3 linked regions of the Rhodovastum atsumiense genome follow. The protein of the gene in region 2 binds, or shares a complex with, the protein of the main gene of each other region. Links are inferred from orthologs where the notes say so. Each region holds a gene or a part of one and is shown on either strand. Other genes may lie near its edges. The genes, in order: secG, secY and secA.

Region 1 (3,146 bases), 1.9 Mb from region 2 along the record:
GGTCGAACTTGCCATCGCTGCCGCGAAAGGCGGGGATGGTGAAAACCGCCTGGCGCAGCGCCTCGTCGGGCACGGCGAGGCCCAGCGTCCCGGCGGCGTCGGTCAGCGCGGCCTGGGTGATGAGGCGGGCCAGCGTCTGCTCGGCGATGCCGCGGCGGATTTCCGGGGTGGTCTCGGTGCGGCCGCCGAACATGCGCTGCACCTGGGCGAGCTGGCGCCGGTAGGCGTCCTGCAACTCCGTGATTTCGATGCGACGGCCGGCGACGGTCGCGACCGCGGTGTCACGGCCGACGGTGTTGATCATGTCCCCCACGCCCCAGATCACGAAGATCCCGACGAGGAAGAAGAAGAACAGGCGTGCCGGCCAGGTGCTCAGGCCGCGGCGAAACGTTGCGAGCATACGGGAATCCCAGCGAGAAGCGCCGCACCATAGGTCCGCGACCCTTGGTTTGCCAGCCTCCCTGCGGTAGTAACGAGGGGAACAAAGGGAAGGGGAGAGGAATGCGCCAGCTCATTGCCGGCAACTGGAAGATGAACGGCCTGGTTGCCGATTCACTGTCGCTTGCCCGCGCGGTGGCCGACGCTGCGCCCGGCCTGGCCTGCGACCTGCTGGTCTGCCCACCTGCCACCGTGATCCGTCCGGTGGCCGAGGCGCTGGCGGGCAGCGTGGTGGCGGTGGGGGGGCAGGATTGCCACACCCACGCGAATGGCGCCCATACCGGGGACGTTTCGGCTGCGATGCTGCGCGATGCCGGGGCGGCCTGGGTAATCCTGGGCCATTCCGAGCGGCGCACCGACCATGGCGAGACCGATACGCTGGTCCGGGCCAAGGTGGCGGCGGCGGTCGGGGCGGGGCTCACGCCCATCGTCTGCGTGGGCGAACTGGAGGCCGAGCGGCTGGCCGGGCGCGAGCAGGAGGTGGTCGGCCGGCAGATCCGCGGCTCGCTGCCGGAGGATTTCGCCGGGGTGGTGGCCTATGAGCCGGTCTGGGCGATCGGCACCGGGCGCACGCCCACCGAGGCCGACGTGGCCGCCATGCACGGTTTCATCCGTGCCGAGCTGGTCGCGCACCTGGGCGAGCGGGGGCAGTCGGTGCGCATCCTTTACGGTGGGTCGGTGAAGCCGTCCAACGCGGCCGCGCTGATGGCGGTGCCGGAGGTGGGCGGGGCGCTGGTGGGCGGCGCGAGCCTGGTGGCCGCCGATTTCCTCGCCATCGCCAGGGCGACCCACGGGGGCTAGGGCCGGGCGGGCCGGCGCCCTCCTCCGGGGGCGGCGCCGGTCCCTCAACCGCCTGACGATATGACCTGCGGGGCGCCGATATCGCCCATGCTTTCCTTCCGGCGCCATTGCCGCTAGAAGGCGCCGCCGCCTTTCCGGGGACCACCATGACCACCGTGCTGCTGCTGATCCATCTGTTCGTCACCATCGCGCTCATCGGCGTGGTGCTGATCCAGCGCAGCGAGGGCGGAGGGCTCGGGGTAGGCACCTCGCAGGGCATGGGCGCGTTCATGAGCGGACGCGGCACGGCCAACCTGCTGACCCGCACCACCGCCATCCTGGCGACCATCTTCTTCGTTCTCTCGCTGGTGCTGGCGCTGCTGAACAAGGGCACCACGGTGCGCCGGTCGATCCTCGACACGCCGCCGGCCACGGCGCCCGCCCCGGGCGGCGCCCCCGCGCTGCCGGCCCCCGGCACCGCCCCGGCAACCCCCGGCGCCACCGCTCCCGCCCCGGCGACCCCCGGCGCGCCGGCTCCGGCCCCCGTCGCCCCCGCGACCAAGGCACCGGCCGGGCCCGCCGTCCCGACCAACTGACATTCGCCTCTCCCGTCCCGGACTGCCGGGGCGGCGGCAGGATTCGTAACGAAACCGAATCGGCGTCGGATACGGATATTCGCAGGCGTATCCGGCGTTTTACGGAGGCAGGGAGCCGGTTTCGCCGGCTCCATGTCGTTTTGTAACGGCGGCGTGGCGACGCATCGGGGCTCGCGGACTCGTGACGAGCGGGGGAGCCGCCGCGTGGCGCCGCACGGCCCGGCCAGCCGCCGCTTTCGCCGTCACCTCGCAAAGCATGGAGTTCCGCCGTTTGCCGGCCTGTTCATCGCGCGCCTTCCGCAATGATCCCGCCAGGGGCATCGCCCTGCTGACATACCCGTGCACGGCGCGCACGCCTCCCATCCAAGCCCAACCGCAACGCGCGGTTTCCGTCGACTCGATGGCACCGGTATACTGACCTCCCATGACCCGGTTCGTCTTCATCACCGGCGGCGTGGTTTCCTCGCTTGGCAAAGGTATCGCATCGGCCGCCCTCGGCGCGCTGCTGCAAGCCCGTGGATACTCCGTTCGCCTGCGCAAACTCGATCCTTATCTCAACGTCGACCCGGGCACGATGAGCCCGCTGCAGCACGGCGAGGTGTTCGTAACCGATGACGGGGCGGAAACCGACCTCGACCTCGGTCATTACGAGCGCTTCACCGGCGTGCACGCCAAGCGGTCGGACAACGCCACCACCGGACGCATCTACTCCGAGGTGATCGCGCGCGAGCGTCGCGGCGATTATCTCGGCGCGACCGTGCAGGTGATTCCGCACATCACCGATGCCATCAAGGAGGCGATCACCCGCGACGCCTTCGACGATGCGGGCAATCCGGTCGATTTCGCCCTGATCGAGATCGGCGGCACCGTCGGTGACATCGAAAGCCTGCCGTTCCTGGAAGCCATCCGCCAGCTCGGCAACGAACTCGGCCCGCAGGGGGTGATGTTCGTGCACCTGACCCTGGTGCCCTACATCCCCTCGGCCGGCGAGTTGAAGACCAAGCCCACCCAGCATTCGGTCAAGGAATTGCTGAACGTGGGCATCCAGGCGAACATGCTGATCTGCCGCTGCGACCGGCCCATCCCGGCGAACGAGCGGCGCAAGATCGCGCTGTTCTGCAACCTTCGTCCCGAAGCGGTGATCGCCGCGCTCGACGTCGACACCATCTACCAGGTGCCGATCAGCTACCATGCCGAGGGCATCGACCGGGAAGTGCTGCGGCATTTCGGCCTGCCCTTCGACACCGAGCCCGATGTCTCGCGCTGGCAGCGCATCGTCGACACCGTCCGTGCGCCGGAAGGCGAGGTGAAGATCGCGGTCGTCGGCAAGTA
Region 2 (3,007 bases):
ATATAGCGGAGGCTGATCGTCACCCGCTTGTTGGTCGGGATATTCACGCCGGCAATACGCGCCACGCCCACTCACTCCTTCAATGCGGGGATGCCCCCGCAGGCCCGACGCATGCGGCGCCCGGCGGCTGCTGCCTCGCCGAACGCGCGGCCCATCGAGGCTTGGGTAAAAAACGCAGGAACGGCCCTCACCCAGGTGGGGCCGCCAAGGGCGCGCACTATAGCGGCGGGGAAAAACGAGTCAACGCAATGCGATCAACTTATCGTGATCGCAAACCTCCCCCGCCACCGTGCGCCTTTTACGCTGCCTTGTCGAGAATCGCGGTCAGTTGCTGCGTGACCTCGTCGATCTCGGCCATGCCGTCGACGTCCTGCAGCTTCCCCTGGGCCGCATAGTGCGGCAGGATCGGCGCAGTCTGCCGATGATAGGCTTCCAGCCGGGCGGCGACGGTCTCGCGATTGTCGTCGGCGCGCCGGGTGAACCCGGTCGAGCCGCAACTGTCGCAGACGCCCGCGACCTTCGGCTTCTGGAAATGGTCGTGATAGCCGGCGCCGCATTTGGCGCAGGTGTACCGGCCGGCGATACGCTCCACCAGGGCGGCGTCATCGACCTTGAGCTGGATCACCGCGTCGAGCTTCAGCCCCTTCTCCGCCAGCATGCCGTCCAGCGCCTCGGCCTGCGGCACGGTGCGGGGGAAGCCGTCGAGAATGAAGCCCTTGGCCGCATCGGGCCGGGCGATCCGGCTGCCGAGCATGCGAATAAGGATGTCGTCGGAGACGAGCTTGCCCGCCTCCATGACCGCCTTGGCCTCGCGGCCGATGTCGCTGCCGGCCGCGACTTCCGCGCGCAGCATGTCACCAGTGGAAATCTGCACGATGCCGTAGCGATCCTGCAGCCGCTTCGCCTGGGTGCCCTTGCCCGCCCCCGGGGGGCCGAGAAGAATGAGGTTCACCGTCCACGTCCCTTTACGCGCGCCTTCTTGATCAGTCCCTCATACTGGTGCGCAAGCAGGTGGGACTGGATCTGGGTGACCGTATCCATGGTCACCGAAACAATGATCAAGAGCGAAGTACCACCAAAATAGAACGGAACGCCATAATTGCTGATCAGGAATTCCGGCAGCAGGCAGACCGCGCACAGGTAGATGGCACCGATCGTGGTCAGGCGGGTGAGGATGTGGTCGAAATAATCCGAGGTGGCCTGGCCCGGACGGATGCCGGGAATGAAGCCGCCATACTTCTTCAGGTTGTCCGCGGTCTCGGTCGGGTTGAACACCACGGCGGTGTAGAAGTAGCTGAAGAAGATGATCAGCGCTGCGTAGGTCAGCATGTACAGCAGCGTGCCGTGGGCGAAGAACCCGGCGATCCACTCCACCCAGCCCGACTGGCCGCTCGCGCCCGCGAAGCCGGAGAGGGTCGCCGGCACCAGCAGGATCGAGCTCGCGAAGATCGGCGGGATCACGCCCGAGGTGTTCACCTTCAGCGGCATGTGCGTCGAGTCGCCGCCGAACATGCGGTTGCCGACCTGCCGCTTCGGGTACTGCACGATGATGCGGCGCTGCGCGCGTTCGATGTACACCACGAAGGCGACCACCGCGACCGCGACCGCCATGAACACCAGGATGAACGCGGCGCTCAGCGCACCGGTGCGGCCGAGTTCGAGCAGGTTGGCCAGGGCATGCGGCACGTTGGCGACGATGCCGGCCATGATGATCAGGCTGGTGCCGTTGCCGATGCCGCGCGCGGTGATCTGCTCACCGAGCCACATCAGGAACATGGTGCCGCCGACCAGGCTGATCACGCAGGACAGGCGGAAGAACAGGCCGGGATCGATCACCGCCGCGCCGAAGCTGCCATGCATGCTCTCGAGCCCGACGGCGATGCCGTAGGACTGGAACATGGCGATCAGCACCGTCAGGTAGCGCGTGTACTGGTTGAGCTTCTTGCGCCCGGATTCGCCTTCCTTCTTCAGCGCCTCCAGCGAAGGGACGGCGCTGCCCATCAACTGCACGATGATGCTGGCCGAGATGTAGGGCATGATGTTCAGTGCGAACACGGTCATGCGCCCGAGCGCACCGCCGCTGAACATGTCGAACATGCCAAGGATGCCGCCGCCATGCTGCTGCAGCATCTCGCCCATCACGGACGCGTCGACGCCCGGGACGGGAATGTAGGTGCCGATCCGATAGACCAGCAGCGCCCCCAGGGTGAACCAGATGCGCTTCTTCAGTTCGGTGGCCTTGGACAGCACACCGAGGTTGAGGTTTGCCGCGAGCTGCTCGGCTGCCGACGCCATGGCGGTCCCCGATCAAGACGACGGCGCCGCACGGGGGGTCCCGAGGGCGCCGCCTGGTTGTTTCATCTTGCCGCGCGCAAGCGCCACGGCGCAAGCGCCTCAGGCGGCCGGAGCCGCTTCGGCCTTGGCCACCGTGGTGGTCACGCTGCCGCCGGCGGCCTGCACCGCCGCGACCGCCGCCGCCGAAGCGCCGGAGACCGTGATGGTGACCGCGCGGCCGATCTCGCCGCTGGCCAGCAGGCGCACGCCGTCGACCTTGCCGCCGCGCACCAGGCCCGCCGCACGCAGCGTGTCCTCGGTGATCGGCTGGGCGGCGTCGATGCGGCCGGCCTCGATCGCCTTGGCCACCGCGCCGAGGTTCACCGCCGCGTATTCCTTGCGGAACAGGTTGGTGAACCCGCGCTTCGGCAGCCGGCGATAGATCGGGAGCTGGCCACCCTCGAAGCCATTGAGCGCCACGCCTTCGCGCGCCTTCTGGCCCTTCACGCCCTTGCCCGAAGTCTTGCCCTTGCCGGAGCCGATGCCGCGGCCGAGGCGCTTCGACTTCAGGCGCGCCCCCGCGTTGTCACGCAGTTGGTTCAGCTTCATCGCTTTTCCCTTCCGTCCCGGTCCGCGGCGCGGATCAGGACAGCTCCTCCACCTTCACCAGGTGGGCAACCTTGCGGATCATGCCGCGCACCGAGGGGGTGTCCTCGAGCTCGCGCGTGCGGCG
Region 3 (3,447 bases), 2.6 Mb from region 2 along the record:
CGCCTTGGACCGACCAAGGTCCAAAAGGCTCCTGGCCGGTCCAGTCATGTAGGGCGGATAAGCGCAGCGCCATCCGCCAACGCAACGCTCCACGAGGTGGCCATCTTGCGATGGCGGATGGCGCTGCGCTTATCCGCCCTACACTTGCTTTGCCGCGCAGCGAGAATGGGATCCAAGGGCCTTGTGGCCCTTGGCAGGTCCAGGGCGGAGCCCTGGCCTTTCCTAACGCTTATGGGCAGTTACATCGTCCGCCCGTGGCAGTGCTTGAACTTCTTGCCGCTGCCGCAGGGGCAGGGGGCGTTGCGCGGGGAGTTGGCCCAGGTGGCCGGGTCCTTCGGGTCCACCGTGTCGGTCCGCATCGGCATGGCCGTCACGCGGCTGGTGGCGGCGTCGTAATCGCCGACGTCGCCGCCGGCCAGGGCCATGGCCGGTTCCGGGTGGCTCGCCACCATGTCGCGGGGCAGCGGCGGCAGTTCGGTCGGGGCAGGGGCGTCGCCAGCCAGTTCGACGCGCGCCACCAGCGAGGTCACCCGTTCACGCAGCTCGTCCAGCATGCCGTTGAACAGGGCGAAGGCCTCGGTCTTGTATTCGTTCAGCGGATCGCGCTGGCCGTAGGCGCGCAGGCCGATGCCCTGGCGCAGGTGGTCGAGGGCGAGCAGGTGTTCCTTCCACACCGCGTCCAGCGTCTGCAGCAGCAGGCTTTTTTCGACGAAGCGCATCAGGTCCGGCCCGAAATTGGCCGCCTTCGCCGCCATCGCCGCGTCCGCCGCCTGTTCGATGCGTTCGCGGATGCCGTTCTCGTCGATGCCTTCCTCGCGCGCCCACTCGACGATCGGCAGGTCGAGGTTGAGCAGGCGCCGCACGTCCTCGGCAAGCTCGGCCGATTCCCACTGCTCAGCGTAGGCTTTCTCGGGAATGCGGCGGGCGACCATGATGGCGATCACCTCGGCGCGCATGTCGGCGAGGGTGTCGGACACGTCGGACGCTTTCATGAACTCGCGGCGCTGCGAATACACCTCGCGGCGCTGGTCGTTCATGACGTCGTCATATTTCAGCACGTTCTTGCGCGTGTCGAAGTTGCGGGCCTCGACCTTCTTCTGGGCCTTCTCGAGCGCCTTGTTGATCCAGGGATGGACGATGGCCTCGCCGTCCTTCAGCCCGAGTCGGGTCAGCATGCCGCCCATGCGGTCCGACCCGAAGATGCGCATCAGGTCGTCTTCGAGGCTGAGGAAGAAGCGTGACGCGCCCGGGTCACCCTGGCGGCCGGAGCGGCCGCGCAACTGGTTGTCGATGCGCCGGCTTTCATGCCGCTCGGTGCCGATCACATACAGGCCGCCGGCCTGCTTCACTGTCTCGTAGCCGCTTTCGATCTCGGCGCGGATGGTGGCTTCGCGGGCGGCGCGCTCGGCGGGATCGGCGAGGCCGGCCGCCTCGTTCTTCACCCGCATCTCGAAATTGCCGCCGAGTTTGATGTCGGTGCCGCGGCCGGCCATGTTGGTGGCGATGGTGATCGCGCCGGGGGCGCCGGCCTGGGCGACGATCTGCGCTTCCTGCTCGTGGTAGCGCGCGTTCAGCACCTGGTGCGGGACCTTCTTCTTCTTGAGGATCTCGGAGAGGATCTCGCTCTTCTCGATGCTGACCGTGCCTACCAGCACCGGCTGGCGGCGCGTGAGCGCCTCCTCGATCAGTTTCGCCACCGCCTCGTATTTTTCCGCGGCGGTGCGATACACCTCGTCATCCTCGTCGCGACGGATGCAGGGCACGTTGGTGGGGATCTCCACCACCCCCAGACGGTAGATCTCGGCGAACTCGTCGGCCTCGGTCATCGCCGTGCCGGTCATGCCGGCCAGTTTGGGGAAGAGGCGGAAATAGTTCTGGAAGGTGATCGAGGCGAGGGTCTGGTTCTCCGGCTGGACGGTGACGGCTTCCTTGGCCTCCAGCGCCTGGTGCAGCCCCTCGGAGAAGCGGCGGCCTTCCATCATGCGGCCGGTGAACTCGTCGATCAGCACTACCTTGTCGTCGCGCACGATATAGTCCACGTCGCGGGCGAACAGGGTGTGGGCGCGCAGCGATTGCTGCACGTGGTGCACGACCGACACGTTGGCGATGTCATAAAGCCCGCCCTCGGTGAGGATGCCGGCCTCGCGCAGCATTTCCTCGACGCGGGGCGTGCCTTCCTCGGTCAGCGTGACCGTGCGGAACTTCTCGTCCTTTTCGTAGGTCGATTCGTCCTTCACCAGTTCGCGCACCACCGCGTTGACGGTGCGGTAGAGATCGGAGGAATCCTCGGCCGGACCCGAAATGATCAGCGGCGTGCGCGCCTCGTCGATCAGGATCGAGTCGACCTCGTCGACGATCGCGTAATAGAAATCGCGCTGGACCATATCTTCCAGGCGATATTTCATGTTGTCGCGCAGGTAGTCGAAGCCGAACTCGTTGTTCGTGCCGTAGGTGATATCGGCGGCGTATTGCGCGCGGCGCTCGGTATCTTCCAGGCCGTGCACGATGACGCCTACGGACATGCCGAGGAAGGTATAGATCTGCCCCATCCATTCGGCGTCGCGCCTGGCGAGGTAGTCGTTGACCGTGACGATGTGCACGCCCTTGCCGGCCAGCGCGTTCAGGTAGACGGGCAGGGTGGCGACCAGGGTCTTGCCCTCGCCGGTCTTCATCTCGGCGATCTGGCCCTCGTGCAGGACCATGCCGCCGATCATCTGGACGTCGAAATGGCGCATGCCGAGCGTGCGCTTGGAAGCCTCGCGCACCACCGCGAAGGCCTCGGGCAACAACTCGTCGAGCGTCGCCCCGTTGGCGAGGCGCTCGCGGAATTCGATGGTCTTGTTGCGCAGCGCCTCGTCCGACAGCGCGGCCAGTGCAGGCTCGAAGGCATTGATCTCCGGCACCCGGCGCTGATAGGCCTTGAGCGCACGGTCGTTCGAGGTGCCGAAGATGGCTCGGGCGAAGCGGGCGAACATGGAAAGCCTTCCTGGGGCCGGCACGGCAATTGCGGCCCGGCGAACGACCCGTCCGCGCGCCGCACAGCCGCCCACCCCCCATTCTTCGTGTTGGGCAGGCCAGTCAGATAGGACCCAACCGGTGCGCGGTCAACGAGCAGGCGTCAGCTCCGCGCCGCAAACGGCCCCCGGCAGGTTGTGAGGGGGGAACGCTTCGGCCATAACTCCGGCCGCTTTCAGAAGGAACATAGCATGCGGCATCTCTCCAGGACCGCACCGATCCTGGCCTTGACGGCCTTTTGTGCGGTCGCCGCTCCCGTGTCCGGCCGCGCCCAGGCGCCGGCCCCTTCCGCCCCGCCGGCCGCCGCCGACCCCGTGGTCGCGCGGGTGGACAGCACCGATATCCGACTCTCCGACGTCCAGGGGGCCATCCAGTCCCTGCCGCCCGAGTACCGGGCGATGCCGCCGCAGATGCTCTATCCCGCCCTGGTCG

What was found.
Region 1: secY (region 2) and secG share a complex: the UniProt entries of both Escherichia coli proteins name them as parts of the sec protein translocase complex. The link is inferred for Rhodovastum atsumiense from one-to-one orthologs.
Region 3: the proteins of secY (region 2) and secA are in contact, whole or in part, in a crystal structure (PDB 3DIN), measured with the Thermotoga maritima proteins. The link is inferred for Rhodovastum atsumiense from one-to-one orthologs. Residues at the interface, in WP_004081795.1 of Thermotoga maritima: Glu108, Gly109, Glu110, Glu111, Ala236, Glu237, Arg238, Arg239, Ile240, Thr241, Ile242, Gln243, Tyr244, Ala245, Arg246, Arg247, Val248, Thr249, Gly250, Arg251, Arg252, Val253, Tyr254, Gly256, Ala257, Ser258, Thr259, Tyr260, Leu261, Pro262; in WP_004082002.1 of Thermotoga maritima: Glu261, Ala262, Arg263, Lys300, Ala301, Arg302, Thr303, Ile304, Ile305, Leu323, Tyr324, Asp325, Pro326, Val329, Ser330, Tyr333, Ile336, Lys340, Phe345, Val349, Glu363, Phe364, Tyr374, Ser375, Gly376, Gly377, Glu393, Ile395, Thr482, Ser483.

Annotation. Positions count from the first base shown.
Region 1 is NZ_OW485601.1:1,266,504-1,269,649, reverse strand. The notes cover bases 105-3,099. They hold secG (preprotein translocase subunit SecG), read left to right. Parts: upstream 105-1,385; coding sequence 1,386-1,814; downstream 1,815-3,099. Other genes in these bases: NBY65_RS05590 (CTP synthase), read left to right, coding at 2,239-3,099; tpiA (triose-phosphate isomerase), read left to right, coding at 502-1,239; NBY65_RS05605 (peptidylprolyl isomerase), read right to left, coding at 105-400. Also shown: more of NBY65_RS05605, read right to left, coding at 1-104; more of NBY65_RS05590, read left to right, coding at 3,100-3,146. UniProt on the Escherichia coli protein: Subunit of the protein translocation channel SecYEG. Overexpression of some hybrid proteins has been thought to jam the protein secretion apparatus resulting in cell death; while this may be true it also results in FtsH-mediated degradation of SecY.
Region 2 is NZ_OW485601.1:3,177,017-3,180,023, reverse strand. The notes cover bases 123-2,978. They hold secY (preprotein translocase subunit SecY), read right to left. Parts: upstream 2,296-2,978; coding sequence 949-2,295; downstream 123-948. Other genes in these bases: rpmD (50S ribosomal protein L30), read right to left, coding at 2,918-2,978; rplO (50S ribosomal protein L15), read right to left, coding at 2,395-2,883; NBY65_RS14470 (adenylate kinase), read right to left, coding at 299-952. Outside these bases: rpsM (30S ribosomal protein S13), read right to left, coding at 1-65; more of rpmD, read right to left, coding at 2,979-3,007. UniProt on the Escherichia coli protein: The central subunit of the protein translocation channel SecYEG. Consists of two halves formed by TMs 1-5 and 6-10.
Region 3 is NZ_OW485601.1:5,772,441-5,775,887, reverse strand. The notes cover bases 40-3,335. They hold secA (preprotein translocase subunit SecA), read right to left. Parts: upstream 2,976-3,335; coding sequence 240-2,975; downstream 40-239. Other genes in these bases: NBY65_RS26035 (peptidylprolyl isomerase), read left to right, coding at 3,207-3,335. In the rest of the region: more of NBY65_RS26035, read left to right, coding at 3,336-3,447. UniProt on the Escherichia coli protein: Required for protein export, interacts with the SecYEG preprotein conducting channel.